One region of the Exiguobacterium sp. s64 genome, then DNA from elsewhere that is predicted to be linked to it. Evidence: riboswitches for the same ligand, from Rfam matches in the RefSeq annotation. Region 1 holds a riboswitch; each other region holds the start of a gene.
What was found. Region 1 has a riboswitch for S-adenosylmethionine ahead of KNP64_RS03825 (MetQ/NlpA family ABC transporter substrate-binding protein). Riboswitches for the same ligand answer to the same signal wherever they lie in the genome.

Region 1 (10,424 bases):
CGCATCGGTAACCAAAAGACGCGTTGGGGGTCGTGCAGTTCAACTGGGACGATTTCCATCAACGTCCGGCTCATGCTCGCCCCGAAAGAAGTGATGGATTACGTCATCGCCCACGAATGGACCCACCTCGTCCACTTTGACCACTCGAACGCGTTCTGGTCGACGCTCGCTTCGGTCTATCCGGATGTCACCGGCGCGATGGCCTGGTTGAGACAGCATGGCCATACGCTGCAAATCAAAAAAACCAATTGAACGTGTCCCTCGTACAGGGCACGTCCGATTGGTTTTTTTAGATGGCGGACGTGAACCGCTCGGCTGTTCCGTTCAGCGATTCGGCCGACTGTTCGATATGCACGAACCGCTCGAGCGTCTGTTCCATGATGCGCACACTCTCTTGAATATCCGTACTGGAGCGAGAGACACCGTCAACAATCGAGACGAGTTCTTTATTCATCCCGTCCGTGTTCGCGCGCACTTCGATGACGGCACGTTCGACGAGACGTGACAAGTTCCGCACCTCGGTCGCGACGACGTTGAAACCGAGACCATGTTCACCTGCTCGCGCGGCCTCGATGGCGGCGTTGAGCGACAACAGGTTCGTCTGGGCGGCGATCTCTTTGATTGTACTGGCGATCTTCGTGATCTCGGCAGCCTGCTCCTGCAAGTTAGCGAGCGTCTTTAAATTCTGATTTGAGTCCGCGTCGAGGCGTTCGATTGTCCGCTTCAACTGTTGACTCTCCTCCATGCCACGCCGGGCACGGTCGTCAAGGTTTTCTGCCATGTCACGGAACGAGCGCGCATATTCCTCGATCGTCTGTTGCCGACTCGTGATATCGGAGGCGATTTTGACGACGCCGACGACCTCGTCCTGTTCATAGATCGGCATATACGTCGCCTCGAGCCATATCGAATCACCCCGGGCGTCGATTCGCTCGATTTTGTCGGCCGAACTGAAGCCGTCGAACAGCTTGTTCCAAAATGCTTGATAGTCTGGGCTGCTGACGAAATTTGGCGTGCAGAACACAAGTGATGGTGCATCCCGATCATTTCGTCACACTTATATTTCATCACCTTGGCGAATAGGTCGTTCACATCGACGACGCGTCGTTGACGGTCGAATCGGATCATCGCCACGTTGGCCTCGAGGGCACGGAGCACGTCAGGGAATGAGAGGCTAGCGGTCTTTGTCAGTTCCATTCCGATTATTCCTACCTTCTTTTCTCGATTTCCTTTAGTGCTTTATTCCTGGAATGTAGCGGAGTTCTAGTGTACCCTGTGTGAAAAGTCCTGAATAGCGTCGGTTTTTGAAATCGAGTCAATATCTTGAATTTGAAGTGTTTTCCAATTGTTCTCTCTGACGCTGGTCATCAAAAAAAGGCCCATGCCAGGCACGGACCCTTGATTATTCCGATTCCTTGAAAATGGCTTGCAACAACGTGACTTGTGCGGCGTTAAGTTCACCGCGGCTATCCTTTGGATTGATGCCACCCATCATCTGTTCTTCGTACCAAATCCCGAAGTCGAGCGAACGCTCGGGCGCATCGTCCGGCGTATAGACGAACGTCGCTCTCACATCCGGGTCCCGCTCGATTGGAACGGGTTGGTCTTCCCATTCAACCTCATCCGTCGTTCGATCAAGCTGAGTAATCGTCTCAGCGTCGGTAATGGTGCGTATGGGTCCATAGGCACCATCCGTGTTTAACGTCTGATAGTCGATGCGAGACGGATCCAAGTCTTCCTCGCTACTGGCACAACCGCCAAGAAGCAGTCCCATACAGATGACACATCCTGACAACATGCGTTTCAACAGGGCATCCCTCCTCGATTTACGTCCAATCCATTCATTCGAACGCCTGCGGGAACAGCTGTTGGAACGTCTCCGCCCCGGCGCTCGACAGTTTGAACACTTTCCCGGTCTTCACGTCCTTCACATAGACATCGACTTTTTTCGACCGTTGCTGATAACTGACTTCGAACTGTTGACCGAGATTCCCACGCCACAGCGTCAAATACTTATAGTCTTTCGTCTCACCACTCTTCGTCGACGGGCGCGCGGTCTCGATGGCTTCGACCAACTGGTCATAAGCTTTGCCGCTCACGTTTACAGCATCAGGGTAAGGGAGCGGGACTTCCCGGTGATACGGATACTGATGGAGGTAAGCGACCGCTATCTCGTCTTGATCTGCAGAAACGGTCAAGAGAGGGCTCGTTCGATAGCGCATCGACACGGTTTTTGTTACGTTTTGTCCGTCCACGTCAATCGTGACGTCATATAGCGGATAGGCTGTCATCGGTTCCATCGTGCCACCGTTATGGATTCGACGGAAGGTTAAACTGTCAGCCCCGTTGAGCAAATCGGCATCTTGTAAAATGGAGGAGGAATAGCGAGCCTTGTCTCCACCATAAGACTGGAGCAGATGAGGCATGTTAGTGGCCTTATCTCGTCCTAATGCGATAAACACATCGGACGGTCTAAGGTTCGGCAAAAAGTGGAAAGATGGGGTAAAGTAGCCCCCTTCTTCAATCCCAATCTCGACCGTGCCACTAAATCCAGGCGAAATCCTCATAAGTGTGACCGGATACGGTTCGATGTCTTGTTCATTGTCATAGAAGGCGTCCGGCTTATGTAACGCAGCCCGTTCATTTTCGGTCGCGATATAGACGGTCGGAAGAGCAGACATTTCAGTTCCGACCTCGTCTTTCAAGTAGGCAGGTCTTTCTGCAAGCTCGACGGCCCGATACCCTTCCATCCCGTCCATCCGGTCTGATTTACAGAGCGCATAGATTGTATCCCCCTCGACATAGGTCACTTCATTAAAACTATATCCATAATAGTCATCTTTCATAAGCGGGGCCCGGGTCGCATACGCCATTCCAAGCACGGAAAACGTCTCTCCATTCAGTTCGGACAGGGGTTCACCGTCTTCACATTGGTTCAATATGGCTTCGGCATCCACTACAGGCTCCTGACTGTTCATCGTAACCCGCTCGGCCTGCCAATGTTCCTCGATATGACCATAACGGACGACGTCAATATCTTCCGAGCAGCCTGCCGTCAACCACAACAGTGACAATGTCATTAGCGTTCGTTTCTTCATGTTCAAGCCACTCATTTCTTCTTCAAATCCGGGAAATAGGACAAGAACGTCTCGGCCCCTTCGCTCGTCAGTTTGTACGTCTCCTCAGTCACTCGGTCGGTCACGTAAACGTCCAGCTTCTTCGAGCGCTGTTTATATGTCACCTCAAATTCTTGACCTTTAAGCCCGTCGACGATTGTGAGGTACGGATACTCCCCTGCATCGCCCGAGCGGTTGGTCGGCTCAGCGCCGTCGATTGCTTGAATCAGGTCGTCCATCTCGTTCCCAGACGCACGCAACACGGTCGGATACGTCAAAATCGATTCGTTGTTGAACGGTTTCTCGTGTAGGTAAATCAGTGGACCGCTCACAGTCGGCATATACTGCTCGTCCGGATTGTCCTTGAGCGCCTTTTGTTCGGAAGTCGTCAACAGTTCCTTGGCACGATATGTGATGGTCACCATCTCGGTCACCGGCTTTCCTTCACGGGTATAATTGAACTCGTACAGTGGATAGGACTTGTCGGGCAACAGTTCCGATTGGAGCGGCAGGCGTTTGACTGTCAACTCCTCATATAACCGTTCTTCATTCAACGGGTCGACGATTTCATCTATCGGACTCACCGAGAAAAACAGGTCCGCGAGATTCATCAACACATATGGTTTCTGTTCTTCAGGATGATATCCGATTGCGACTTTAATCTCGTCCATATGCGCCATCGTCGGGTCGAACATCACCAACGGAAATTGGACCGGTCGATCTCCAATCGTCAATTCCATCTCGCCGTGGACGGCCGGTGTGAACGTGACGAGGGTATCAAGAAAAGGTTCGACAGCATTGCTCGGATCCATTAATTCATCCGCATCGAGGAATGTTGCTTCGGCGCTCTCACCAGCAGGTTCGATGAACGGGATTCGCTGTATGTGGTTCCCTTTCTCAGTATTGACGAAGTGAGGGAACGCATCGATGACCTCGGCTTGGAAACGTTCCGAGAGCACGTCACGACAAAGCACATAATGCTCATCCCCTTTTATGTAGGTCACCGCTTTATAGGCATACTCTTCGCCGGTGTCTGTCATCGGATGGCGATTCGCAATGACCGTATCGTAAACCGTCAAGTCTCCCTTCAATTCAGTCGTCAATTTCCCGGTACAGGCCTGTAGCGTCTCACCGACCGCCTCAATCTCCTCAGGTTGTTCGAGTGAATACTTACTGACAGTCCAATGTGCGTTGACGTACGACAAGTTGACGACGTCTGGCTTTTCCTCCCTGCATCCGACCAATAACCCGGTGGATAACACAAGTAAACCGACTAACTTTTTCAAAACATCCGCCCCTTACCATCTGTTTGTACCAATTTTACCATTATATGACTTTAGGTGGGAATACGAAAAACCCGTCCACTTTCATGGACGGGATACGTGTATCAATTAGACGGCTTGATCAATCGCACGCGTCAATCGCGTCTCGACGTCACGGGCCACAGTTTGAAGCGATTCATCCTCAATCAGTTCGATCAGTTTCGTCGGCTTCGGCATCCCGACATGGGTCGCCCCGTCCTTTGTGAACACGGCAAGCTTACATGGGAGGAAATACCCGCCTTCTCGGTGCGCCGTGATGACTTTCTTCGCCTCTTTCGGATTGCATACCTCAAGGATACGATAGTCCCCCTCAATTGGCTGGCCTTTCTCTTCAAGCGTCTCACTCAAATTGAAGTCCCAGAGCACCCCGAACTCTTCTTCTTTGAGCGTCGTTTTCAGCTTCTCGACGACCGCTTCGACCGTCTGATCGGTCTTGACCGTATAATCAAACATGTGAATCCCTCCTCGATTGTAGTCTCTCTCGTCATGTACCCGAACTGAGGATCAACAAATCGTGAAAAAAGTATATGTGATTTGAAACATATTCGACGTCCATTACGTATGGATGAGAGAAAATAAAGAAGTCCATACTTACGTAAAGGAGAAGTGGTTGCCGTGACGGTCACCGTATTCACACATACAAGCTGCAGTTCTTCCCGTAAGACGATTGATTGGTTACGCGAACAGAACATCCCATTCATCGAGAAAAAATTGACCGATCAAGGGATGTCGTTCACCGAGTTCAAAGACATGCTCCGCCTCACCGAGAACGGGACGACCGACCTGTTGTCCATCCAAAAGAGCGTGTACAAACAAGCGGCGGACCAACTTGACGAGATGTCGCTCCGTGAGCTGTACAGCTTTGTGGCGTCGCACCCCCAAATCTTGAAGAGTCCGATCGTCGTCGACGACAATCGGATTCAAATCGGGTTCAGCGAGAAAGAGATTCGTACGTTCATCCCGCGCCATGACCGAATCGCCGAATTGAAACGATTGCTCGACAACAAATAAGAGCCCTGCCGAAGCAGAGCTCTTTTCTTATGCCTTCTTGAGTCGGGCCGCCAAGCGGTTACCGAACGATTGAATCGATTGGACGAGCAGGATCAAGACGAAGATGGTCACGTACATGACCTCCGGCTCGAATCGGAGATGCCCGTATTGATAGGCGATATCGCCGAGTCCGCCTGCCCCGACGAGTCCTGCCATCGCGGTCGCCCCGATCAAACCGATCGTCGCAATCGTCAGACCGAGCACGATCGAAGAGCGGGCCTCACGGATCAACACGTACCAGATGATTTTCCGGGTCGAGATGCCCATCGCCTCATACGCCTCGACGACCCCACGGTCGACCTCGAGTAGCGCCGACTCCATGAGTCGGGCGATATACGGTGCCGTGAACACGATGAGCGGCAACAGGACGCCTTGGACGCCAATCGTCGTGCCCATGATGAAGCGGGTGAACGGGAGGATGAAGAATAAGAGAATGATGAACGGGATGGAACGGACGACGTTGATGACACTTGATAACGCCCCGTAGAAATAACGATTGGCGAGCCGGCCGTTCGGTCGCGTCAAGACGAGAAGCGTCCCGAGCGGCAGTCCAATCAACGTCGAGATGACGAGCGCGATGCCGGTCATCGTGAGCGTCTGAATCGTCCCCGTCCAAATCAAGTCACCCCAATTTTCCCAAAACTGAAGCATGGTTCGTCACCTCCTTCACTTTCACACCGCTCGCCTCTAAGAAGCGGACGGCTTGATCGGTCTGGGCCTTATCGCCGTCCAAATGGACGAGCAGATTGCCGACGAGACCGCCTTTTAGCTTTTTGATGCCACCCCCGATGATATTCGGGAGCAAGCCGAACCGTTTCGTCAACTGGGCGAGCACAGCCTGTTCACTCTGATGGCCGATGAACGACAAGTTGACGAGCATCCCGTGCGTGCTCAACTCAACGACGACCTCTTTCGGGACATCGAGGTTCGTCTTCAAGAACTTGCGTGTCGTCGCATGCTGCGGGTCCGAGAACACGTCGAGCACGTCCCCTTTTTCGATGATCCGGCCGGCCTCGATGACCGCGACCCGGTCACAGATGCGCTCGATGACTTCCATCTCGTGCGTGATCAAGAAAATCGTCAGCCCGAGCTCGCGGTTGATGTCGAGCAAGAGGTCGAGGATCGACTCGGTCGTCTCCGGGTCGAGCGCGCTCGTCGCCTCGTCGCTAAGCAGGATGTCCGGCTCGTGCGCGAGGGCCCGGGCGATGGCGACACGTTGCTTCTGTCCGCCCGAGAGTTGCTCGGGATAATGTTTTCGATGGTCCGTCAAGCCGACGATGTCGAGGTATTTGTCGACGCGAGCGCGGATCGTTGCCTTGTCGAGACCTTCAAGCCGGAGCGGGATGGCGACGTTATCTTCGACGGTCGCCGTCTTGAGCAGGTTGTAATGTTGGAAGATCATTCCGATTCGATGGCGGAGTTTTGAGAGCCCACGTTTGTCGAGCTTCGTGATGTCCTGTCCTTCGATCTCGACCTGGCCCGACGTCGGGCGTTCGAGCAGGTTGATCATGCGGATGAGCGTGCTCTTGCCGGCCCCGCTTCGACCGATGATGCCGAAGATTTCGCCTTTCTCGATCGTGAGCGAGACGTCATCGAGTGCGGTGACGGCACCTTTGTTCACCGTGAACGTCTTCGTGATTCCTTTAAGTGCGATCATAGGTCCTCCTTAAAACGCCGGGACGATTGAGCCGTTGAACGTCTCTTCGATGAACGTCCGGACCTCGTCCGAGTGATAGTACGATTTGAGTGTCTCGACGACTTCGTCATCCTTGTTATCGGTGCGGACGACGACGTAGTTCGGATACGGGTTGTCGACCGTGTCTTCGTGGAACAAGGCGTCCTCATTGATCGACAGGCCGGCACCCATCGCGAAGTTCGTGTTGATGGCAGCGAGTGCGACTTCCGGGAGCTGGGTCGGGAGCTGCGACGCCTCGAGTTCGATGAATTCAAGGTTGAGCGGGTTCTCGGCGATATCACGTTTCGTCGCCTTGTCCGTCAATCCTTCCTTCAGCGTGATTAGTCCCGCTGTCTCATACAGACGGAGCGCGCGTAGCTCGTTCGCCGGGTCGTTCGGGACGGCGACCTTGTCACCTTCTTTCAAGTCCTCGATGTCGGTCAATTTCTCTGAGTAGAGACCCATCGGGAAAGCGACGGTCTTGAACACGTCGTCGATTTTATAGCCTTTATCGGACTTTTGCAGTTCTAGGAATGAGAGCGTCTGATAACTGTTCACGTCGAGGCTACCCTCGGCGAGCGCCGTGTTCGGCGTATTATAGTCGTTGAACACTTTGATATCGAGTTCGAGGCCGTCTTCGGCCGCGAGTTCTTTCACTTTCTCGGCGATCTGTTGGTGCGGCCCGCCCGTGACGCCGATCGTGAGCGACTCCGTGCTGAGCGACTCGCTCGCGTCCGATTGTCCGCATGCCGAGAGCGAGATGGCGGCGAGTAGTGACGTTCCTGCAAGTACTGTTTTCTGTTTGATGTTCATTTGTTTTCCTCCTCCAAAATGAAAGCCCGCTACTCATTCAGAGTGGCGGGCACGACAAGTCAAAGTCGGACACGCTCATCTCCCAAACGATATCGTCTGTTGGAATTAGCACCATGATCATTACGATCTGGTTGCCGGGTTTCACAGGGCCAGTCCCTCCACCACTCTTGATAAGCAATCGGTCTATTAAATTGTTATCATCTTACTTTTAATTCTTTTAATTGTAAATAGAAAATTGTAAATTTTCAAAAATTATTTTCAAAAAGTCTTTATCGAGTGGTTCCGGCAACTGTTGCAGTTCGGTTTCCGTCATGACGGAGTCGACCAGTACCGGGATGTCGCCCGACCCGACCCCGAGCGCCTCGAGCGTCGTCGGTGCACCGAACCGTTTCAACCAGGCCTCCAAATACGGAGCATCGGCCGAGCGACGCAACCGCTCCTGGACGATTAGGCCGAAGCCGACCTTGTCTCCATGCAAGAAAGAGTGGGTCGACTCGAAGCGGCTGAGCGCATTATGGACCGCATGGCCCACGGCGACGCGTGTCCCGGCGTCACCAAATCCACCGACGGCGCCGCCGATGGCGAGCACGTGATCGACCGCGAAGCGGACGTCGTCACTATACGACTCAAAAGCGTGCTCGCTCAATTCAAGTTCGACGAGACGCCCGCACTGCTCGGCCAAGACGAGTCCGGTGTTGACGCCGGCGTCAGCTGAGCTGTCACCACTCAAATAACGGGCCTCGTAAAACTTCGCGACCGTGTCGATGACACCGGCCCGAAAGTATTCATATGGTGAGCGCGAGATGACCCGTGAGTCAACGATGACCCGTTCGATGACGACGCGGAACATGTCGTAGCGGTCGTAGCTCCCGTCCTCCTGATAGACGACGCTGAGCGGTGTGAACGCCGCACAGTTCGAGGCGAGCGTTGGGACGACGATGAGCGGGACGTTCCGTTGATAGGCGACGAGTTTGGCCGTATCGACGAGCTTGCCGCCTCCGACGGCGATTAACACGTCGGCGTCCAACGGTTTGAGCCGTTTGACTTCCGAGTCCGTGCACTCCCCGCTGAACCTTGTTGCCGGATAGTCCGCGATGGCCGGAAAGATGGCTCGGACGACGTCATACCCGTTCTGACCGTGCAGGACGTGGGCACGTCGGCCGTCGACTAAGTCATCCAGACGGTCGAGCGCGTCATCGGCGTGGTCATATTCAAGGACGGCCTGACGAATCATGCGCGCACCTCCTCATAGGCGGCAAACAACCGCTCGATTCGTTCGACCGCCTCGTCAATCTTCGGTTCCGGTGAGACGAGACCGAAGCGGACGTATCCGTTCCCTTCCGAACCGAAGAAATAGCCCGGGGTGACGGCGACTCCTGCCTCGTACAATAACTTACGCGAGAACGATTTGGCATCGCCCTCGGGCACTTTCGCCCAGACGAAGAACGAACCCTCCGGCGGCTCGACGGCCCACCCGGCCCGGTTCAACCCATCGATCAGGCGATCGCGTCGCGCCTCATAGAGTCGGGCCAAATCGTCCCGGATGGAGCGTGGGGCCTCGAGCGCGGCGACAGCCGCCGCCTGGATGGCCGAGAACACGCTGACGTGGACGTGGTCCTGATACGTGTTGATCGCCTCGATGATGTCCGCGTTCCCGACGGCGAAGGCGACGCGCCAACCGGACATGTTGAACGCTTTCGACATCGTATATACCTCGATGCCGACTTCTTTCGCCCCTTCCGCCTGCAGGAAGCTAGGCGGGACGTGGCCATCGAATCCGATGCTGCCGTATGCGAAATCGTGGACGACCATCAAGTCCCGCTCCCGGGCGAACCGAACGGTGTCGTCAAAGAAGGCTGGCGTGGCAACGGCCCCCGTCGGATTGCTCGGGTAGTTCAAATACATGAGTTTTGCATTTTGCGTATCGAGCGTCTCATAGTCCGGCAAGAAGCCGTTCTCTTCCCGGAGGACGAGGTCACGGACGACGGCACCGGCGAGGCGTGCCCCCGAGATGTAATCAGGATAGCCGGGATTCGGTAGCAAGATCCCGTCGCCAGGTTCGAGTACGCATTGCGGCAACGTGATGAGTCCGGACTTGGAACCGATGAGGATCGCGACTTCCGTCTCGGGATCGACTTCGACGCCGTACTCATTCAAGTAAAACGTCGCCACCGCTTGTTTCAGACGGGCCTGACCGCGGAACGGACCGTATTGATGGGTCGAGGCATCAAGGAGCGCCGTCTGAAGTGCGTCGCAGATTGGGGCGGGCGTTGGCAAATCCGGCGTCCCTTGACCGAGTCTGATGATATCGCGACCGGCCTGTTCAAGTGCTGCGACTTCATCGGCGAGTCCGACAAAATGTTGGGGTGGTAAAGTTTTAAGTAAGTGTGAGCGTCTGTCAGTCATGAATAGTCCTCCTATGCAAAAAACACCCCTTTCCGCGGAAAG
Region 2 (10,424 bases), on a different contig from region 1:
GTTTTTCGCCATATCGGTCTCCTCCTTCTGCTTACGCTTCCTCGTCGACTCCCTTTTCAAGCGCTTTCCACGCGAGCGTGGCGCACTTGATGCGAGCCGGGAACTTTGAGACGCCAGACAACGCTTCGATGTCGCCTAGGTCGAACGTGTCTGTATCATAGTCTTTTCCTTGGACCATCTCCGAGAAGATGTTGGCCAATTGGAGTGCCTCGTCAACAGACTTGCCCTTCACGATTTGGGTCATCATCGATGCCGAGGCGAGACTGATGGAACAGCCTTCCCCTTCGAACTTGGCATCTTTCACGATTCCGTCCTCGACTTGGAGTTGGAGTCGGAGTGAATCCCCGCATGTCGGGTTGTTCAAGTCGACCGTCACGCCATCTTCGATGACGCCACGGTTTCTTGGGTTTTTATAATGATCCATGATGACCTGTCGGTACAACATGTCGAGATTGTTAAAACTCATAATTGAAATACTCCTTCGTTTGACGTAGCCCTTCGATTAAGCGGTCGACTTCTTCTTTCGTATTGTACAAGTAGAAGCTCGCGCGGGCTGTCGATGATTGCTTCAGGAGACGCATGAGTGGCTGGGCACAATGGTGGCCGGCCCGGACCGCGATGCCTTGCATATCCAAGACGGTCGCTAAGTCGTGGGCGTGCACGTCACCTAAGTTGAACGTGACGAGTCCGACCCGTTCCTCTGGCCCGAAGATTTGGATACCTTCGATCGTCCGCATCTGTTCGATGGCGTACGTCGCAAGCGCCCGTTCGTGGGCTTCGACGTTCTCGAGACCGAGGTCTTCTAAGAAGTCGATGGCCGCTGCCAAACCGACAGCGCCGGCGATGATCGGCGTCCCTGCTTCGAACCGGTACGGGATGTCTTTCCATGTCGACTCATACAAGTCGACGTAATCGATCATCTCGCCACCGAATTCGACCGGCTCCATGTTTTTAAGCAACTGTTTCTTCCCGTATAAGACCCCGATCCCGGTCGGACCGAGCATCTTATGGCCTGAGAAGGCGAGGAAGTCGCAGTCGAGTGCTTGCACGTCAAGTTTACGGTGCGGTGCGCTTTGCGCCGCATCGACGACCATGACCGCGCCTTTCTCGTGGGCGAGCTTCGCCACGTCGGCGATCGGGTTGATCGTGCCGAGCACGTTCGAGACGTGACTCATGGCAACGATTTTCGTCCGGTCCGACAAGACGGCACGGACCGCGTCGAGCGTGACCCGACCGTCCGGCGTCAATTCGACGTAACGGAGTTTGGCCCCTTTACGCTTGGCGAGCTGTTGCCACGGAATCAAGTTGGCGTGATGCTCCATCGGCGTGAGGACGATCTCATCCCCCGCGCCGACGTTGGCATCCCCGTAGCTTGACGCGACGAGGTTAATCGCCGTCGTCGTCCCGCGTGTGAAGATGATCTCTTCCGGGACGGCGGCGTTGATGAATGAACGGACGCGCTCCCGCGCCCCTTCATACGCATCCGTCGCGTGCGTCCCGAGCGTATGGACGCCCCGGTGCACGTTCGAGTGGATGCGGCGATAGTAATCCTCGATCGCCTCGATGACAGCAAGCGGTTTTTGGGAGCTCGCCGCGCTGTCGAGATAGACGAGCGGATGACCGTTGATTTCCTGATCTAAAATCGGGAACTGTTTACGAATCGAGGCATCGATCATCTTAACGCACTTTCCCTTCGATGACTTCACGGAGACGGTCTTTGACCGACTCGATCGCGAGTTGCTCGACGACCGGGTTCAAGAATCCGTGAATGATCAACCGTTCGGCTTCTTTACGTGACAAACCACGGCTCATCAAGTAGTAGAGTTGCACGTCGTCGACGCGTCCGACCGAAGCGGCGTGACCTGCCATGACGTCGTCCTCATCGATAAGGAGAATCGGGTTCGCATCCCCACGTGCCTTTTCAGACAACATGAGTACACGTTCCGTTTGAACGCCGTTCGATTTCGAAGCGCCATGGTGAATCATCGATGTTCCACTGAAGATGGCCGTGGCTGAATCTTTTTGGACACCGTGAATCAAGATGAACCCTTCTGAAGACTTCCCGAAATGGTCCGTCCGGATGTTGAAGTTTTGCTTCTGTGCGCCACGACCGATCGTGACGGCTTTCGTGTCTGAGAACGTGTTGTCCCCGACAAGGTGCGTTTTCGTCTCGACGACCGAGTTGCCATCGTTCATGTGACCGAGCGCCCATTCGAGGCGTGCGTTCTCATAGACGACACCGCGGCGGTTCATGAATGAGAGGGCCGAATCAGCAAGCTGATCGACACCACCAAAGACGACTTTCGCGTTCGCGGCAGCGAACACTTCTGTCACGGCATTGACCGTGTGCGGCTCGTTCGTGTTCGAGAGGAAACTCTCGATGTACGTCAATTCACTGCCTTCGTCTGCGACGATGATCGTGTGATGATAGAGCGCGCCGTTCGCTTGTTCCATCGTGAAGATGGCTTGGAGCGGGTCCTTCAATTGAACGTTCTTCGGTACGTATAGGAACGCACCGCCGTTCATGAGAGCAGCGTTCAACGCAGACAAACGTTCTTCGTCCACGCGGACACCTTCTGTCATGAAGTACTTCTCGACGAGCTCCGGATGTTGTTCCATTGCTTCGTTGATGCCCATGAAGAGGACACCTTCTGGCGTTGCAAGTTCGTTGTAGACGACATGACCGTTGCGTTCAACGAGCACGTTTGTGCGATGGTCTCCAAGAAGTGCTTCGATTTCGGGCGTCAAGCCGTCGTGCTTCGTGAGTTCGACGTCTCCAGAGACGAAGTCCCATTTATCAATCTTGATTTTTTCAACTTTTGGCAAGGCGAGAGTCGGCGCAAGTTCTGCTGCTTCTTTGCGACGGTTGACCATAAATGCTGGTCCACCGAGCGCCTCTGCACGTGCCGCTACTGCTTGTGCATCCAATTCAAATTGTACGGTCATCGTACAGCCTCCTTACGCTTCTGTGTCTACTGTCATTCCAAGATCTTGCTTCACCCAGTCGTAACCTTCAGCTTCGAGTCGTTGTGCAAGCTCTTTGCCACCTGACATGACGATTTTCCCGTCCATCATGATGTGAACAAAGTCTGGCTCGATATAGTTGAGGAGACGTTGGTAGTGCGTGATAATCAAGCAACCGAACTCTTCTGAGCGCATTTCGTTGACGCCTTTGGCGACGACTTTGAGCGCATCGATGTCGAGACCTGAGTCAATTTCATCGAGGATGGCGATATTCGGTTTAATCATCATCATTTGAAGAATCTCGTTACGTTTTTTCTCTCCGCCTGAGAAGCCTTCGTTCAAATAGCGGTGTGCCATTTCTGAAGGGATCTCGAGGACGTCCATTTTCGCATCGAGTTCACGGATGAACTTCATGAGTGAGATTTCTTGTCCTTCTTCGCGGCGTGAGTTGATTGCTGAACGCAAGAAATCGGCATTCGTGACACCACTGATTTCAGCAGGATACTGCATCGCGAGGAACATTCCGGCTTGCGCGCGCTCGTCAACTTCCATGTCGAGTACGTCTTCGCCGTTCAAATCGACGCTTCCGCCTGTTACTTCATACAATGGATGTCCCATAAGTGCCGATGCGAGTGTAGATTTACCCGTCCCGTTAGGACCCATGATGGCGTGAATTTCGCCACCTTTAATTTCAAGATTAAGACCTTTGACGATCTCTTTTCCTTCGATTGAGACGCGGAGGTCATCAATTTTCATGTGTGGTACGTTAGACATTCGGATACCCCTTCCGTTTTCTCGCCATTTTTGGCGTAGATTAGATATATTCTAATCTTAATCTAGGCAATTTTTTATTTCAAGCGACTCACCTTATTATTCATTCTCAATAAAACTTAAATGTTGAGAATGAGAATATCGGGAAATCAAGACTTTATCCAACTTTTTCCTCGATTAAGGCCAAACTTGCTTTCCGTTCTTTCAAGGCGCCGGCGAAGAAGAAGGCGCCGCAAGCCGTCAACACGGCCAAGCTTCCAAACACTGGCAACGCGGCGTTATCAAACCCATCGAGCAACACCCCACCGATGACAGGGCCGATCGTCTGACCGAGCGCTGTCAACCCCATCGCCCCGAAATACGTCCCGCGCAGGTGAGCCGGTGCCAATTCGTCGGTCAATACGTCCGTCATCGTGAACATAAGCACCTCACCGATTGTGAAGATGACCATCGCGATGAACAACACCCACGTCTCAGTCGCAAAACCGATGAGCAGGAGCCCCGTCGACAGCGTCCCGACGCCGAAAAAAAGTGACTTGATCGGCGACACGCGAATCCCGAAGCGCATGATCGGATATTGGACGACGAGGACGGTGATCGCATTGACCGTCAACAGATAGGCGAACAAACGTGAGCCATCACTGAAGCCGTCATGGAACGCGATGAACTGCGGCAACGTCGCATTGAACTGACTATAGCCGATGATGGCGAAAATCATCCCGATGATGACGTAGCGGAACGTCTTATCTTGTTGTAACACACGGAACGTCTCCGTCAAGCGCGGCCGGACTTTGACGCCGTCCCCTTCCTCGAACGGATATTTCCGGAACAGCGTCGAGATGACGAGACCGTATAACACATAGACGCCCGTGACGACGAAGAAGGCGCTCTTTGCCCCGGTGAGCGACAACACGACCGCGAGCAATGGCCCGATTGCCGCCGCGATATTGATTAAAAAGTAGCGGACGTTATAGACGATGACGCGCTGGTCCGGCTGCGTCGTGTCGCTGATGAGCGCGCGCGACGCCGGTTCGAGGAACGACCGCGACACGCCCATAAGTACCGAGAACATATAAAACCAAAATAATTCTGTCACGAGCGCGAAACCAGTGAACGTCATCGCGTTCAACGCGATACCGATCAGCATCAGCTGTTTGCGCCCGTAGCGGTCGGATAGCGTCCCCCCGAAAAAGCTCATGAATAACCCCGATAACGCCGAGATGGCAAACACCGTCCCGATCACGCTCGCCGAGAAACCGAGCGTCGCGAGATAAATCGCAAAAAACGGCATCACAAAAAATGTCGACAGCCGGGCAAAAAATGTGCCAAACAAGACGCCCAGCGTCAGCGGATGAATGTGTCGTATGTTCATCCGAATCCCCCCTTTTCCTACATATATGTAGTGTACTTCTATTGATGCGTCAAAACTACTCCAAACAAAAAAGGCCCGGGATAGCCCGGGCCTTGACGAAATTATTATTTGACCGGTACGACTGCACCTTTGTATTCGTCCAAGATCCACTGTTGTGTCTCTTCTGACGTGAGTACTTCAAGGAGTGCCTTGACGCGCTCGTCATCTTCGTCGCCTTCACGTGTGACGATCAAGTTGACGTAAGGTGAATCTTCGCCTTCGAGAGCGATCGCGTCTTCGAGCGGGTTGAGGCCGGCATCGATCGCGTAGTTCGTGTTGATGAGGACCGCGTCCCCTTCACCGTTGTTGAACGCTTGCGGGAGAAGTGCCGCTTCGACGTCTGTCTTGAATTTCAAGTTTTTCGGGTTGTCGACGATGTCTGACACCGTCGCGTCTACTGTTTTGCCTTCCGCGAGCGTGAGCAAGCCTTCTGATTGGAGCATCGTGAGGATTCGTCCGTGGTCAGCGACCGACGAGCTCATGATGATTTCCGCGCCGTCTGGAAGCTCATCGAGTGATGCGTAGTCTTTCGAGTACACACCAATCGGCTCGATGTGAACGCCGCCGGCTGAAGCGAATTTGTAGTCTTTATTTTCAGCCATTTGCGACTCGAGGTACGGCTCGTGTTGGAAGTAGTTCGCGTCCAACTCCCCGTCTGCGAGCGTTTTGTTCGGGAGGACGTAGTCTTGGAACTTCTTGATTTCGAGCGTATAGCCCTTCTCTTCGTACTCATCTTGGACGTGCTCTAAAATCTCAGCGTGCGGGACGTTTGAGGCGCCGACGACGAGCGTCTTGTCATCGCCTGAACCTGATTCTGAATCCCCGCCGCCGCAAGCCGCGAGAATTGTTAGTGCTGAAGCTGCTGTCAATCCGAGTACTGTTTTCCATGATTTCATTATAAAACCCCTCCAAATTTTCTATTTAGATCAAGCGGAACGCTTGTCAATTACTGATACGAGTCGATCGCCGATGAACTGGATGACGAAGACGATAACCAAGATTAAGACGGTCGCGACGAACGTGACGTCACTTTGTGAACGCTGGAACCCTTCGAGGAACGCCAAGTTCCCGAGTCCCCCGCCCCCAACGACCCCTGCCATCGCCGTGTAACCGACGATCGCGACGATCGTGACCGTGATGCCTGACACGATGGCCGGCAACGCTTCAGGGAATAATACTTTATAGACGATCTGCCATTTTGTCGCACCCATCGATTCAGCCGCCTCGATGACACCGCGGTCGACTTCGCGAAGCGCGAGCTCGACCATCCGCGCATAGAACGGGGCTGCACCGATGATGAGTGCCGGCAGTGCTGCCGTTGACCCGAGCATCGTTCCGACGACGAGTAACGTGAACGGGATGAGCAAGATGATCAAAATGATGAACGGGATCGACCGGAAGATGTTGACGACCGCACTGATGACCGTATAAATCGGACGATTCTTCATCATGAGCGGCTCGTTCGTGACATATAACAGCATCCCGAGCGCGAGACCGATGACGAACGTCGCGGCTCCGGCGACGAGTGTCATATAAAGTGTCTGCCACGTCTGTTCGAGCATGACTTGCCAATCTACATTAGGAAACATCGCTTTCTACCTCCACTTCCACTGCATGCGATCGGATTGAGGCGATGGCCCGCTCGACTTCAGCCGGCTCTCCGATCAATTGGATGAATAATGTCCCGAGGGCACCGACTTGTGACTGCGTCACCTTCCCGCCGATGATGTTGAAGCCGATGTCATGCTGCTTCAACACTTCCGACAGAATAGGTTGTTCGGCCGTCTCGTTCAAGAATTTGAGCTTGACGATTTGACCGCTCGGATACCGGGCTTTCAAATGTTCGAACGTGAGCGACATGTCCTCGACCGCGCCGATCTGTTTGACGAATTCTTTCGTGATCGGCTGTTCCGGATGTTGGAACACGTCGGCGACTTGTCCGGTCTCGACGACCTTCCCGGCCTCCATGACGGCGACCCGGTGACAAATCTTTTGGATGACGTGCATCTCATGGGTGATGAGGACGATCGTCAAACCGAGTTTTTTGTTGATACTGACAAGCAGTTCGAGAATCGAGTCCGTTGTCTTCGGGTCGAGTGCGCTCGTCGCTTCATCGCAGAGGAGCACTTCTGGATTCGTAGCGAGCGCACGGGCGATCCCGACTCGCTGCTTTTGGCCGCCCGATAGTTGTGACGGATAGCTGTCTTCCCGTCCGGCGAGGCCGACGAGTTCGACGAGCTCTTGGACGCGGCGTTTGCGCTCACTCGCCGGTACCCCGATGAGTTCGAGCGGGAAGCTAATATTCTCAGCGACCGTGCGCGACCATAATAGGTTGAAGTGTTGGAACACCATCGAGACATTTTTACGCACCCCGCGCAGTTCCTTAGGCGTGAGTTTCGTCAGCTCGCTGCCGGCGACCACGATTTCACCGCTTGACGGTGCCTCGAGTCGGTTGAGCAAGCGGATGAGCGTCGACTTCCCCGCCCCTGAATATCCGATTATTCCAAAAATTTCGCCACTTTCGATTGTAAGCGACACATCATCGACCGCCTGGACCCGACCGTTTTTCGTGTCGAACCATTTGGCCACATTGCGTAATTGAATCAATCCATTTCCCTCCTGACAACAAAAAAAGTACGCACGTTTGAGCAAACGTGCGTACTTTATCGTACGGACAACGATTGCTCTCATCTTCCAAGGTAAATACCTTGCTGGAATTAGCACCATTTCGGATTGCTCCGCGGTTGCTGGGCGTCATAGGGCCAGTCCCTCAGCCTCTCTTGATAAGAGTGGTTGCGTATTCGATTAGCCTTATCATAGCGACATATTATTTTCATGTCAAACTATTTTATGCGAAAAAATAAAAAAAGGTGCCATCCGAGGATGACACAGAACGTAGTACCTTGAGTCACTGAAGGACAACCCATAGATGAACCTCTTTTGCCCGATCAGAGCATTCATCCTTATATGGGGGATTTTGACCCAACCATCACTCGGTCTTCGAACGGACCATGCAATTACGCGACCGGTGCCCCGACGCTTGATTTTTTTGGGGGACAATCGAAGGGAAGGTCCACCTAAAATCGCGTAAGCTCATGCAGCGGTTGTTCGAAAACGTCTTGATGACGGGAAAATCTCGTCCTATGTTGTGTTCAAGTAAGATGTTGTAATGAATATATCATTCGTGAACTTTCTGTGTCAACTGATTATTTAAAATTTTCAGATTATTCTAATCGTCCTATCTCATTTAACGAAAGATAGGACGTGCTGGACGTTTTGAAACGCGTACAACCGATCGCGAACTTGGCCATTCTCCAGCTTCAATAGCGCCGGGACGCTCATGACCTGATACGCCTCGAGCTCGTTCGGGATAAAGTTGGCATCGCGCTTTTCAATCTGGAGTTCGGGGTCGACTGCCTCGACGACCGAGAGCATCCGCTCGGCCACGGCGCATGTACCGCACATCGGGGCGTATATATATAAGAATCCGTCTGTCATCATTTTATTCACCTCTCTTCATAAGTATATGAATCCGGCTCGGTCGGTTCAAAAGTTGTGCTCAAATGAAAAATTCTGAACATTTCAACATTTTGTATTGACGCTTGCTAGAAAGAGGCATAGTATGGTCATTAACTTTATTGCTTTTGTACATAACAGCATACCAGTAGAAAAGGACAGGTGAATCCCCAATGACGGAAGAGAAGCTTAGTGGAAAACAGTTTTTGATGAACGTCTTGAACGGCCTCAGTCTTGCCATCCTCATCGCCCTCATCCCGAGCGCTTTGCTCGGTGAATTAACGAAAGCCATCTTACCTTATGTTCCGTCCTTGCAGTTCATCTTAGATGCGACGACGATCGCGATGCGTCTCTTACCGGTTATCATCGGTGTCGCTGTCGCCATGCAGTTCGGACGCTCGGCACTCGAGGCCGGCACAATCGGCATCGCGACCCAGGTCGGGAGCGGCGCCATCCGCATCGAGGAAGGCGCGTTCCTCATGGCCGGAATCGGTGACGTCATCACGGCCGGTGTGACGGCTGCTCTCGCGACGTTCCTCGTCATGCAGTTGTCGCCACGCTTGAAGACATACACCGTGCTCGTCTTACCGATGACGGTCATCGTCGTCGCCGGAGGGATCGGGGCGTTCCTGCTCACTTACATCTCACAAATCACAACATACGTCGGGACGATCATTATGACGATGACGGAACTGCAGCCGATTGTGATGGGCATGTTGATTGCGATGGCGTTCTCGCTCATCATCGTCTCGCCAATCTCGACGGTCGGCATCGCTACAGCGATCAGCCTGTCTGGTGTCGCGGCAGGGGCCGCCAACCTAGGGGTCGTCGCCGCCGGCTTCGGTCTCGCCATCGCCGGCTGGCAGATGAACGCGACGGGAACGTCGATCGCCCACTTCCTCGGGTCACCGAAGATTCAAATGGCGAACTTCGTCCGTCGTCCGATCATGATGTTGCCCGTACTCGCCAATGCGGCCATCCTCGGAGCGCTCGCAGGAATCCTTCGGATCGAAGGCACGCCGATCAGTGCCGGTTTCGGCGTCTCGGGCCTCATCGGGCCAATCAACGCCTTGCATTTGATGCCGGGAGGGTTCGCGCTCTGGAACGTCATGCTCGTCATCGTCTTGTTCGGACTCATCCCGATAACGCTCGGAATCATCTTTTACCGCCTGTTCAACCGGACGTCGCTCATCCAGCCTGATCATTACCGCCTCGATTTCGAATGAACAAAAAAGCCCGGCTTCTCGTGAAGAGAAACCGGGTTTTGTTTAGCCTTGAATCATCGCTTCGTATTCTTCGGCTGACATGAGTTTGTCGACGTCTGACGCGTCGTTCAACTCGACTTCGATCATCCAAGCGCCTTCGAACGGTGCCTCGTTGACGAGTTCTGGTGAATCGGCGAGTGATTCGTTCACCGCTGTGATTTTCCCTGAGATCGGTGCATAAAGCTCCGAAACCGTCTTGACCGATTCAACCGAACCGAACGGCTCGTCGAGTAAGATTGTGCCACCGACTTCAGGAAGTTCGACAAAGACGATATCCCCTAGTTCGCTTTGTGCGAAATCTGTGATCCCGATGCGGGCAACGCTTCCGTTCACTTCAACCCATTCGTGCTCTTTTGAATAACGTAGATTGGCAGGTACTTTGCTCATCCTAACTTCCCCCTCAAATGAATTAGACTCACACGAGTATTATAGCACTTCGCCCCAAACGTCTGTAAACGACTTTTCTGAAAATCCGACAGTTGATTTTTGACCATCTG
Region 3 (10,424 bases), on a different contig from region 1:
CTTCCTTTTTTTTGTTGGTTTTTAGAGAACTGCTGATAATCTCGTGATATGTAAACTACTCTTTATAGGTCGCCTTATCCTTAGATTACAAACTCAAAACTGAAATAGGTCTCAAATACAGATATGGTATAAATTATTAATCTATTAGTATCTTGTGGAAGCGTTCTTTGACTTGTGGCCAATCCTCTTTTGTCACACTATACATGACGGTATGTCGAATTGTTCCTTCTTTGCGAATCATGTGGTTCCTTAAAATCCCTTCTTTAATGGCTCCGATTCTTTCAATGGCGCGTTGTGAACGGATGTTTTCATGACCTGTCTTGATTTGAACGCGATTCAATCCCAGTTCTTCAAAACAATACGTCAACAGTAAAAACTTGCAATTGGTGTTGATGTTCGTTCGCCAACTTTTGGGATTTAGCCAAGTTGAACCAATCTCTAGTCTTTTGTGTGGCATGGAAATGTCGAGAAACCAGGTGGCCCCAATGATCTTCTTTGTCTCGATATCTACAATCACAAAAGCAAACTCTGTTCCAGCTGCTCTCTTTTTTTGAGCGTCTTGTACATATTGTTCAACGTTCCTTTTGTCCGTCAAATCCACCGACATATGTTCCCAAATTTCATGGTTATTCGCTGCCTCCCAGATTCCTTCTATATGACTGATTTCCATCGGGACTAGCTTGACAACTTCATTCTCTAAGGTTTTCATTTCCCTCACTCCTTTCTATCATTACACTTCATTTCTGGTATGCTTAACATAACCAATTCGGAGTAAAATTTACATACCAAGGAGTGTTTGGAGTGGAACTGCAAGTAACGTTTCCATCGGGAACCACAAAATATATGGCCATTTATGAACACATCAAACAGCTCATTCTACAACAACAGTTAAAAGCGCATTCAAGAATGCCCTCTAAACGCGAATTAGCCAATCAATTGAATGTCAGTGTATTTACCGTACAGGAAGCATATGCCCAATTACTGAGTGAAGGTTACCTGTATTCAACAGAGAGACAAGGTTATTTTATAGGGGAGATTGAAGTCCCCTTCCAAGAAAAAGCTGCCCTTCAAAAAGAAGAATTACTGCCAACGATAAAAGAAGAGTCCTTAAATTTTAGAAACGGACAAGTTGATCCAACAGAATTTCCATACAAAATTTGGAACCGCCTGTATCAAAATTTTCTGGCTCCTGCCCATATTGCGAATGGTGCTTGGCAAGGGGAACCGGAATTACGGAACGAAATTGCAAACTATTTGCGCCGATCCCGAGGATTGCATTGCCATGCAAAACAAATTTATGTTTTCAGTGGTACTCAACAACAATTAAGTTGTCTGTGTCAATTCCTCATTCCTTCTAAAGTAGGAATCGAGGAACCTGGCTTTATTCGGGCAAATGCGGTTTTTCACCAATTAAACATACCTGTTTTACCTCTAAGGTTGGATTCTGAAGGCTGTACCGTACCGAAACAGCCAGTGACACTTCTTTATACAACTCCAGCTCACCAATATCCACTTGGCACCATAATGTCGATCAACAGGCGCCTTGAGTTGTTGACATGGGCAAAAGCTTCTTCCAGTTACATCGTGGAAGATGATTATGATTCGGAATTCCGTTACCGAGGAGCCTCCATTCCAACGTTGGCTCATTTAGACTCTTTAAATCAAGTTATTTATTTTGGTACGTTCTCAAAAACCTTACTGCCTTCTATTCGAATCAGTTATCTTGTCCTCCCCTTATCTTTAGTGAAAGAATATGAAGCATTCAATGCACTGCAGAAATCCACTGTTTCCAAAATCGATCAGTTAGTTGTTGCAGAATTCATTAAGACAGGTAGATATGAGAAGCACATCGCCAAAATGCGAACCCTTTACCGCTCAAAGAGAAAGTGCTTGATTGAAGCGATAGATGAATTTTTAGGAGAAGATTTTTCTGTTAGAGGAGATGAGGCTGGATTGCATATCATTGTCCAATTACCTGCCTTCTTAACGGAACGAGAAGCAATTGCAAGGGCGCATTCGCTTGGCATTGCAGTTGATGCCGTATCCCATATGTATCAAGAAACCAAATCCACCGACCGAGTGATCATCGGATACGGGGCTTTGAGTGTTGGAGAAATTCGGAAGGGCATTCAATCGCTTGCATCGGTCTGGAAAAGTCCCTAAGTTAAAGTCTTAAGAATAGGTTTCATATCTATCAAGCGTTCGTAAATGTGTCAAATCATTTTACGAACGTTCGTCACCTAACACACACTTTTAAGTGCAAGATAACGGTTAAAATCATCGCAAAATAACAGTAGAAGTAACACTTTGCATGTCCTCATAAATAAAAAAACTTCAGCAATTGAAGAAAAGAAGATTGATTTCGATATGAATCGGGAATAAAATGTTCCTGTGAACTTAAAAAATAGATCACTGTTAAATATGAAGGAACACAACAAAAAAGGGGATGTTTTTAATGGATTGGCAGTTAATTCTGCAGTACGCCTGGATCATCGTCGTACTCGTCGGTCTCGAGGGGCTACTTTCTGCAGACAACGCGCTCGTCTTGGCGGTCATGGTCAAGCACTTGCCGCGGACAGAACAGAAGAAGGCACTATTTTACGGATTACTTGGAGCGTTCGTTTTCCGCTTCATCGCCTTGTTCTTGATCTCATTCTTGATCAACGTCTGGCAAGTCCAGGCGCTCGGTGCGCTTTACTTGATCGGAATGAGCGCACGACATCTGTATATGACCTATAAGGCTCGTAAAACGGAGCCGAAACAAGATCTCGCTGCTGAGGCGAAAGAAGAGACGGCTGTCACAGAGAAGCCGGTCACGAAGAAAGAGTTCTGGTTGACGGTTGCGAAAGTCGAGTTTGCTGATATCGCCTTCGCGGTCGATTCGATTCTCGCAGCGGTCGCGCTCGCGGTCAGCTTGCCGCCGCTCGGTCTCGGTGAAATCGGTGGGATCGACTCTGGTCAGTTCTTCGTCGTCTTGACAGGTGGACTCATCGGGGTCATCTTGATGCGTTTCGCTGCTCGAATTTTCGTCAAGCTGTTGCATCAACGTCCGACACTTGAGACAGCCGCCTTCATCATCGTCGGCTGGGTCGGTGTGAAGTTGACGGTGCTCGTCCTTGAACACCCTGGCTTCAAGGAATTGATTGCCGGTACACCGTTCGCGTTCATGGGTCTTCCGGACGGCTTCGTCCACTCGACGGCGTGGACCGTGTTCTTCTGGTCGGTCATGGTCGGGATCGCGGTATGGGGTTGGTTCTCTTCAAAACCGACAGCCGCTGCCAAACATTAAAAAAATGGTCTCTCGCACAAATGCGAGAGACCTATTTTTATGCCTTCACGTCTTGTTTCTCGTAAATCGGCACCCAGCCCTCTGTCGTCACGAAGATGCGGACGGCGACGACTTTGCGGTCGTCTTGGAGCGTGAAGTAGTGGCGCGTGTTCACCGGCACCGAGATGAGGTCGCCGGGGTTGAGCTCGATGTTGAAGTAGCCACGCTCGGCGTCATCGATGGCGAAGATGCCATGGCCGCTGACGATGAAGCGGACCTCGTCATCCGTATGATGGTGCTCCTTTTGGAAGTTGACGAGCAATTCGTCCAAGTTCGGCGTCGCGTCTGACAATGAGATGACGTCTGCCGTCTCATAGCCGCGGCGCTCCGATACATCACGAATCTCGTCACGGAACGTCGACAAGATCGCTTGTTTGTCCTCGTCCGTCAACTGATAGTTCTCTTGCAGGTTTTCCGGTAGCTTCGTGATGTCCCACTGCTCATATAAAATCCCGCGAGACTCTAAAAAGGCGCTCACTTCAGTTTGATCGACGTAACGCTCTTCGGTTTGTTGGAAATAGACAGTTGCCATGGTTGGTTCCTCCTTATGAATGGACGCCTAGGGCGCGTAGTTTTAATGTATAGCTGAACAAGAACTCGTAAGCCTCTAAATAGCGTTTGGCCGCGGCCGGGGTCTCGCCCCAGACGGTGATGCCGTGATTGCGAATGAGGACGGCACCGGCGTTTGCGTGAATGTGAGGGGCGAAAGCGGCCGCAAGAGTCGGAATGTCCGCATGGTTCTCGATAATCGGTACGCGGACGACCGCATCCTCGTCCCAGAAGCCGAGCGCTTTGATGATTTCTTGACCGGTGAAGACGACTTCGCCGGTGGCGGCATGGAGCTCGGAGATGACATTATTGTCGACCGTATGGACATGGAGCGAACACGTCGCATCCGTCCGATTGAACACTTCGACATGTAGCAGCGTCTCGGCGGATGGTTTTCCTGTCTGTTCGCCGATTAAGCGTCCGCCCGCATCGACATGAACAAAGTCGTCTGGCGTTCGTTTCCGTTTATCGCGTCCACTCGCCGTGACGAGAAATTCGAGCGGGTCGTCAGAGACGCGAATCGCCAAATTCCCACTCGTTCCGGGGAACCAGTCGCGGGCGGCGAGTTCGTCTTTAATCTCGGCCAGTTCAAGCCAACGTGCCGTAAGGCTCATACGGCCACCTCCTTCAAGTGATGGGTGATGTCGTCGAACGTCTCGAACGGGGCGTAACGGATGCCTGCGTCTTCGCAGAGCGTGATGAGTTGACCCCGGGCGTAGACGAAGTCGGCACGCTTCGCGACCTCGAAGTCGGTCACCGAGTCGCCGATGATGATTAAGCGGTCACTCGGATTGACGATACGGCGGGCAATCGTCGGCTTGCAACAGCCGCAATCGTTCGTACACTGTTCGTCACAAGCGTGCGGCCACGTGACGGTTACCGTCTCGTCGGAGAAGTCGGCGACGTTACAGTAGATGTGCTCAGGGGCGACGTGACCATCTAAGACCGGCTGGACGAAGAAGTCCATCCCGCCGCTGACGACGTCAAACTTCCAACCGTGCGCCCGAACCTGTTCTAAAAATGATGGGAACCCTTGGCGGAGCGTGATCCGCTCCAACAAATAATCGTGGTAAGCCGGGGCGGCCTCGCTCGGCAATAGTTGAAACATTTGACCGACACCGGAGCGAATGGAAATCCGTTGTTCGAGCACCGCATCTTTCAACTCGACCCAAGCCGGCGGGGCGAATGCCTTCATCAACGCGATGATATTGTCTTCCGCCGTGATCGTCCCATCGAAGTCGCACAGGATGTGGACCGTCATCGTGACGCCCACGCCTTTAACGCGGTATCGAGTTCGTCCGTCTGTCCTTCGGTGGGACCGAGGACGTGAGTGATGGCTTGGCGGAAAGCACGGGCCCCGGCGGCTGCACCGTCCGGGTGACCATGAATGCCACCGCCGGCGTTGATGACGACCTCCGTCCCGAAATCACGAATGATATCGGCGACAAGCCCCGGATGAATCCCGGCTGACGGGACCGGTAAAATTGGTTTCGACCAATGCGGTTCGGCGCTCAAGTCACGAATCGCGAACGCCTCGTCCCGTGGTGTCGCGAGCGAACCGTATGGAGACGGGAAGAGCGTCAAATCGGCCCCGGCGAGACGTGGGAGTTTACCGAGTAAGAGCGAATGACTGATGGACCCGGTCAAGGCGCCGGCAAAGGCCGGGTGGGCCAAAATCGGCACACGGATGTCTGGGTCGTTCGCAAGTTCGCGCAGTGCGTCAAGACTGTACGTATAGACGTTGAATAGGAGCGCCGTCGCACCGGCCTCGATCAGCCGGAGCGCCTGGTCGCGAAGACCGAACACAGGGCCGCTCAGCGTGATGGCGTAGAGGACACGTTTCCCGGTCGCCTCAAAGTGCGCTTGAATGACGGCCGCTCCGATCCGGGCCCGTTCGAGCGACGGCGTGAGCGGATTGTCGTATAAAATCTCGTCGTCTTTGACGATATCGATGCCGCCGGCGAACTGATCGCGGAGTTGCTGCTCGAGAAACGCGAGGTCACGCCCGATGACGCCTTTGAAGATGCTCATGACGAGCGGACGGTCATGGACACCGAGCAACTCGCGAATCCCGTCGACGCCGAACTTGGCGCCTTTGAAATGAGGGGCGAGCGTTTCGGGCAACGTCAAATCGATTAACCGAATCGAATCGTCGAGGGATAGTTTCCCGAACGTCGTCGTCAAGATGGATGAAAAGTCAGGGCTGACATTATGTAACGGATAGCGGATCGTGAACCGGCTCGTCGTCTCCGTATGGGTGGTCGATACGACCTCACCCCGGTACGCCTGTAACTGCTCTTGCTCTAAATGACGCAGCTCAGTCCATGTGCCGACGGTCAGCTCGAGGGCGATTTTGTCGGCAATGCTTGCGACCGCATCCGTCCGTTTGATTTCATATGTGGCAGTGATACTCATATGGTTCCTCCTTCCAGGCAAACAAAAAATGACCCCATGCCGAGGCAAGAGGTCATCATAAAAAATGAACTCTTATCTCTCAGCTTTCGCTGCAAGAATTAGCACCGTGCCATCTCTGGTCGGTTGCTGCGACATCATCGGGCTCGTCCCTCCGTCTGCTCTTGATAAGAATGTGATTTGAAGTTGTGAAATTTAATTGAATTTTTACACAGATTCGTCACGTCGTCAATTCCTTTTTTTCCAAAAAAAATATTTTGGGAAGTTGTTTCCATATATGCACAAAAAAAAGACGAGTGGCACGGAGAAAAGGACGTTGACAATTGTGACGTCGAGTCCGTAATATTCATCACATAAGTTCACCGAATCGAATAAACCACTCTTATCGCGAGTTGGCAGAGGGAATTGGCCCGATGACGCCGCAGCAACCGACCATTAGGCACGGTGCTACATCCACCAGACGAATGTCTGACAGATGAGAGGAACAACCATTTTGGCTGTGCCTCTTTCTCGCGGAGAAAGGGGCTTTTTTTGTGGGCAACGTACAGGAAGGGGAAAACATCATGTCATATCAACCATTTACAGAACAGTCTGTCGTCGAGCACGTCCGTCAATTAGGATACTTGCAAGACGGAATCGCCGAGTGTGAGGAAATCGGGGACGGCAATTTGAATCTCGTGTTTCGGATTCGCCAAGGCGAACAGCGCCTAATCGTCAAACAGGCGCTCCCATACGCTAAAGTCGTCGGTGAGAGCTGGCCGCTTACACTCGAACGGGCATGGATTGAACAGTTGGCACTCCGTGAGTTTGCGAACGTGGCGCCGCGTTTCGTCCCGGACGTCCTCGGTAGCGACCGGACGCTCGCCTACACGATTTTAGAAGATCTGTCTGATTATGAGATTGTCCGCACCGGTTATTTGAAAGGGGAGAGCTATCCGGAACTCGCGCGTCATGTCGGTGAATTTTTAGGCGAGACGCTGTTCGCGACGTCGGATTATGCGGCCGGCCCGATCGCGAAGAAGCGGATTGAACGTGACTATTACAACCCGGAACTGTGTGACATCACCGAGAAGCTCATCTTCACCGACCCGTTCAAAGACGCGGAGTCGAACAACATCGAGGCGGCGCTTCGAGAAGATGTCGAACGCCTCTGGCAAGACCAGGCGCTCAAGGTCGAGGTGACGAAACTGAAAGTCGGATTTGTCACGAAACATGAGGCGCTTCTGCACGGTGACCTACATACAGGCAGCATCTTCGCGACTCAACAAGAGACGAAAATCATCGATCCAGAGTTCGCATTTTACGGACCGTTCGGCTTTGATTTGGGCCAAATTATCGCCCATTTGACGCTGTCGACGTTCCATGACCCGCTCAAACGCTTCGAACGTTTCACGGACGTCTTGACGGTGTGGGAGACGTTCGAGAAGACGTTCCGGGCCAACTTTGAGCGCGCTGTCGAGCCGTTCAATACGGACGGTTTCGTCGACGAATTGTTGCGGACAATCTTCAGCGACACGATCGGCTATGCCGGTTGCGAACTCATTCGCCGTGCCGTCGGACTCGCCGGTGTCGCCGATCTCGAGACGTTGCCGGAAGCGACGCGGCTCGAACGAAAACGTGACGCGCTTGCCCTCGGGACGGCGCTCATTAAAGAACGCCACAGCGTCGAATCGATTGACGACTTGGTGACGCTTTTGTCGGGGGTGCGCGTATGACGGTCCAAAACATCCGCTTTAATTCGCAAACGGACGAACTCATCCTATTGGATCAGACGTTGTTACCACATGAAGAGCGTTACGTGACAATCGAGACGCTCGAACAGGCCGAACATGCCATCGAGACGCTCCAAGTCCGTGGTGCCCCGGCCATCGCTTACTTCGGGGCGTTCGTCCTCGCCAAAGAGGCAGGCCGGTTAGTCGACGACCCGGACTTCACCCGTCGACTCGACCTCGTCGGACGCCGCTTGATTGCGACAAGACCGACGGCGGTCAATCTGCAAAACGTGATCGAATCGCTCCTTGATTTAAATGTCGGGGACGACTTTGAGGCGATTGCCGAGGAAATCAAACGCCGCGCCATCGCTTTGTACGACCGGGACGTCGATACATATCGGGCCATCGGCGAGCATGCGCTGACGGTGTTGCCGGCCGGGGGGAACGTGTTGACAATCTGCAACGCCGGTGCCATCGCGACATCGCGATACGGCACAGCGCTCGCGCCGTTTTACGTCGGAAAAGAACAGGGCGTATCTTTCAACGTCTTCGCCTGTGAGACGCGGCCGCTCCTGCAAGGGGCACGCCTCACTGTCTGGGAACTCGACCGGGCCGATATCGACGTGACGCTCATCACCGACAATATGGCGGCTTGGACGATTCAGTCAAAACGAGTCGACGCCATCATCGTTGGAGCTGACCGTATCACACGGACGGGTCACGTCGCCAATAAAATTGGGACGTTGCAGCTCGCCGTCCTTGCCAAACATTACGGCATTCCGTTCTATGTCGCGGCGCCGCATTCGACGTTCGATTTGACGGCGGATGACACGATTGAAATCGAGGAGCGGAACCCGTCAGAAGTGACACATATCGGTGGTCAACCGACGGCACCCGTCGGCATCACCGTCTTCAATCCGGCGTTCGACGTCACCCCACCGGACCTCATCACCGGACTCATCACCGAGGCGGGTGTGTTCGAGCCGACAGAGACTGCCATCACACATCATGTAGGGGGAACAATTCATGTCTAAAAAACTATTAATTTTACTATTCACATTCGTCTTGGCGCTCGTCGGTTGCACGAACGAACAAGCGGCCCCATCGAAGCCGGCTGAGAAGACACCGGAGACGAAACCCGTCTCGGTCTCGAATGCCACACTTCCGAAAGATATCGATGTCGCCCTGATCATGCAGATGTCGATCGGGACGTTCTCGTCGCAGTATATCAACGGGGTGACGGAACAAGTCGAATCGTTCGGCGGCAACGTGAAAGTGTACAACGCCGACAACGACCTGTCGAAGATGGCGAGCTATGTCGATACGGCGACGACGCAAGGCGTCGATGTCATCTTGATCGACCATGGCCGTGCCGATGCGTTGAAAGAACCGGTCCAACGCGCGCTCGATAAAGGCATCAAAGTCGTCGCGTTCGACAACGATTTGACGAACGAAGGCGTGACCGTCATCGACCAAGACGACTATTCGCTCGCTTGGCGTTCACTCAAGGCGCTCGCCGAAGATTTGGACGGTGAAGGCAAAATCGTCACGATTTGGGTTGGTGGCTTCACACCGATGGAACGTCGCCACACGATTTATGATGCGTTCTTGAAGCGTTACCCGGGTATCACAGAAGTCGCCAAGTTTGGTTCGGCGACGAACAATACGGCGCTCGACACACAGAGCCAGATGGAAGCAATTTTGAAGAAGTATCCGGAAGGTGAGATTGATGCCGTGTTCGCGATGTGGGACGAGTTCGCTAAGGGTGCGAGCCGTGCCATCAAACAGGCCGGACGCGATGAGATCGCCGTCTATGGGATTGATTTGAGCGATGAAGATTTGCAGCTCATGCAAGAGGACGGTAGCCCGTGGAAAGTGACGGCGGCGACCGATCCGGCTGAAATCGGACGGATTCAAGTCCGTTACGCGTATCAAAAATTAGCTGGTGAAGAGACGCCGTCGATTCATTCGGTCGACCCATATCTCGTCGACCGCGACGTCTTGCCGGACGAGAAAGTAACGATGGACGACCTCGGTCAATACGTCCCGAACTGGGGCGCATCAGACGCGGCCTGGTCGGACTGGATGAAAGGGACGGACTGATGTTACGGCTTGAACGCGTCACGAAACGCTATGGTGATGTCACGGTGCTCGACGACGTCAGCTTCACGCTCCGCCGTGGCGAGATTCATGGCTTGCTTGGGTTGAACGGGGCCGGGAAGAGCACGCTCGTGAAGCTGTTGAGTGGCGCCATCATCCCCACATCCGGGACGATCGAGCTCGACGAGACACCGGTCACATTCACACCGGCCGAGGCGATACGCCGTGGGATCATCACGGTGTCGCAAGAAGTCGATGACGCCCTCTATCTCGATTTACCGATTTATGAAAACGTCGTGCCGTGGCAGGCGGTCGAACGGATT

Region 2: linked by a shared signal. The riboswitch ahead of KNP64_RS11175 (methionine ABC transporter ATP-binding protein) and the one ahead of KNP64_RS03825 (MetQ/NlpA family ABC transporter substrate-binding protein) in region 1 are both predicted to bind S-adenosylmethionine.
Region 3: linked by a shared signal. The riboswitch ahead of KNP64_RS06050 (2,3-diketo-5-methylthiopentyl-1-phosphate enolase) and the one ahead of KNP64_RS03825 (MetQ/NlpA family ABC transporter substrate-binding protein) in region 1 are both predicted to bind S-adenosylmethionine.

What each region holds. Positions count from the first base shown of each region.
Region 1 covers NZ_JACSLH010000002.1:44,402-54,825, forward strand. Annotated here, with positions in the region: gene KNP64_RS03780 (M48 family metallopeptidase) at 1-252, shown strand, start outside; gene KNP64_RS03785 (methyl-accepting chemotaxis protein) at 290-1,024, opposite strand; gene KNP64_RS03790 (hypothetical protein) at 1,403-1,807, opposite strand; gene KNP64_RS03795 (hypothetical protein) at 1,842-3,098, opposite strand; gene KNP64_RS03800 (hypothetical protein) at 3,110-4,402, opposite strand; gene KNP64_RS03805 (DUF302 domain-containing protein) at 4,508-4,891, opposite strand; gene KNP64_RS03810 (Spx/MgsR family RNA polymerase-binding regulatory protein) at 5,054-5,449, shown strand; gene KNP64_RS03815 (methionine ABC transporter permease) at 5,477-6,139, opposite strand; gene KNP64_RS03820 (methionine ABC transporter ATP-binding protein) at 6,111-7,145, opposite strand; gene KNP64_RS03825 (MetQ/NlpA family ABC transporter substrate-binding protein) at 7,155-7,976, opposite strand; SAM riboswitch class I at 8,049-8,153, opposite strand; gene KNP64_RS03830 (iron-containing alcohol dehydrogenase family protein) at 8,194-9,210, opposite strand; gene KNP64_RS03835 (aminotransferase class I/II-fold pyridoxal phosphate-dependent enzyme) at 9,207-10,382, opposite strand.
Region 2 covers NZ_JACSLH010000007.1:69,402-79,825, forward strand. Annotated here, with positions in the region: gene sufB (Fe-S cluster assembly protein SufB) at 1-12, opposite strand, end outside; gene sufU (Fe-S cluster assembly sulfur transfer protein SufU) at 32-466, opposite strand; gene KNP64_RS11145 (cysteine desulfurase) at 456-1,676, opposite strand; gene sufD (Fe-S cluster assembly protein SufD) at 1,678-2,946, opposite strand; gene sufC (Fe-S cluster assembly ATPase SufC) at 2,959-3,720, opposite strand; gene KNP64_RS11160 (MDR family MFS transporter) at 3,893-5,107, opposite strand; gene KNP64_RS11165 (MetQ/NlpA family ABC transporter substrate-binding protein) at 5,212-6,042, opposite strand; gene KNP64_RS11170 (methionine ABC transporter permease) at 6,073-6,735, opposite strand; gene KNP64_RS11175 (methionine ABC transporter ATP-binding protein) at 6,725-7,753, opposite strand; SAM riboswitch class I at 7,831-7,936, opposite strand; gene KNP64_RS11180 (thioredoxin family protein) at 8,390-8,644, opposite strand; gene KNP64_RS11185 (PTS sugar transporter subunit IIC) at 8,836-9,888, shown strand; gene gcvH (glycine cleavage system protein GcvH) at 9,931-10,314, opposite strand; gene KNP64_RS11195 (arsenate reductase family protein) at 10,354-10,424, opposite strand, start outside.
Region 3 covers NZ_JACSLH010000003.1:16,353-26,776, forward strand. Annotated here, with positions in the region: gene KNP64_RS06020 (GNAT family N-acetyltransferase) at 137-709, opposite strand; gene pdxR (MocR-like pyridoxine biosynthesis transcription factor PdxR) at 802-2,163, shown strand; gene KNP64_RS06030 (TerC family protein) at 2,456-3,289, shown strand; gene KNP64_RS06035 (1,2-dihydroxy-3-keto-5-methylthiopentene dioxygenase) at 3,327-3,860, opposite strand; gene KNP64_RS06040 (methylthioribulose 1-phosphate dehydratase) at 3,874-4,491, opposite strand; gene KNP64_RS06045 (2-hydroxy-3-keto-5-methylthiopentenyl-1-phosphate phosphatase) at 4,488-5,138, opposite strand; gene KNP64_RS06050 (2,3-diketo-5-methylthiopentyl-1-phosphate enolase) at 5,135-6,292, opposite strand; SAM riboswitch class I at 6,362-6,463, opposite strand; SAM riboswitch class I at 6,669-6,771, shown strand; gene mtnK (S-methyl-5-thioribose kinase) at 6,853-8,004, shown strand; gene mtnA (S-methyl-5-thioribose-1-phosphate isomerase) at 8,001-9,035, shown strand; gene KNP64_RS06065 (sugar ABC transporter substrate-binding protein) at 9,028-10,104, shown strand; gene KNP64_RS06070 (sugar ABC transporter ATP-binding protein) at 10,104-10,424, shown strand, end outside.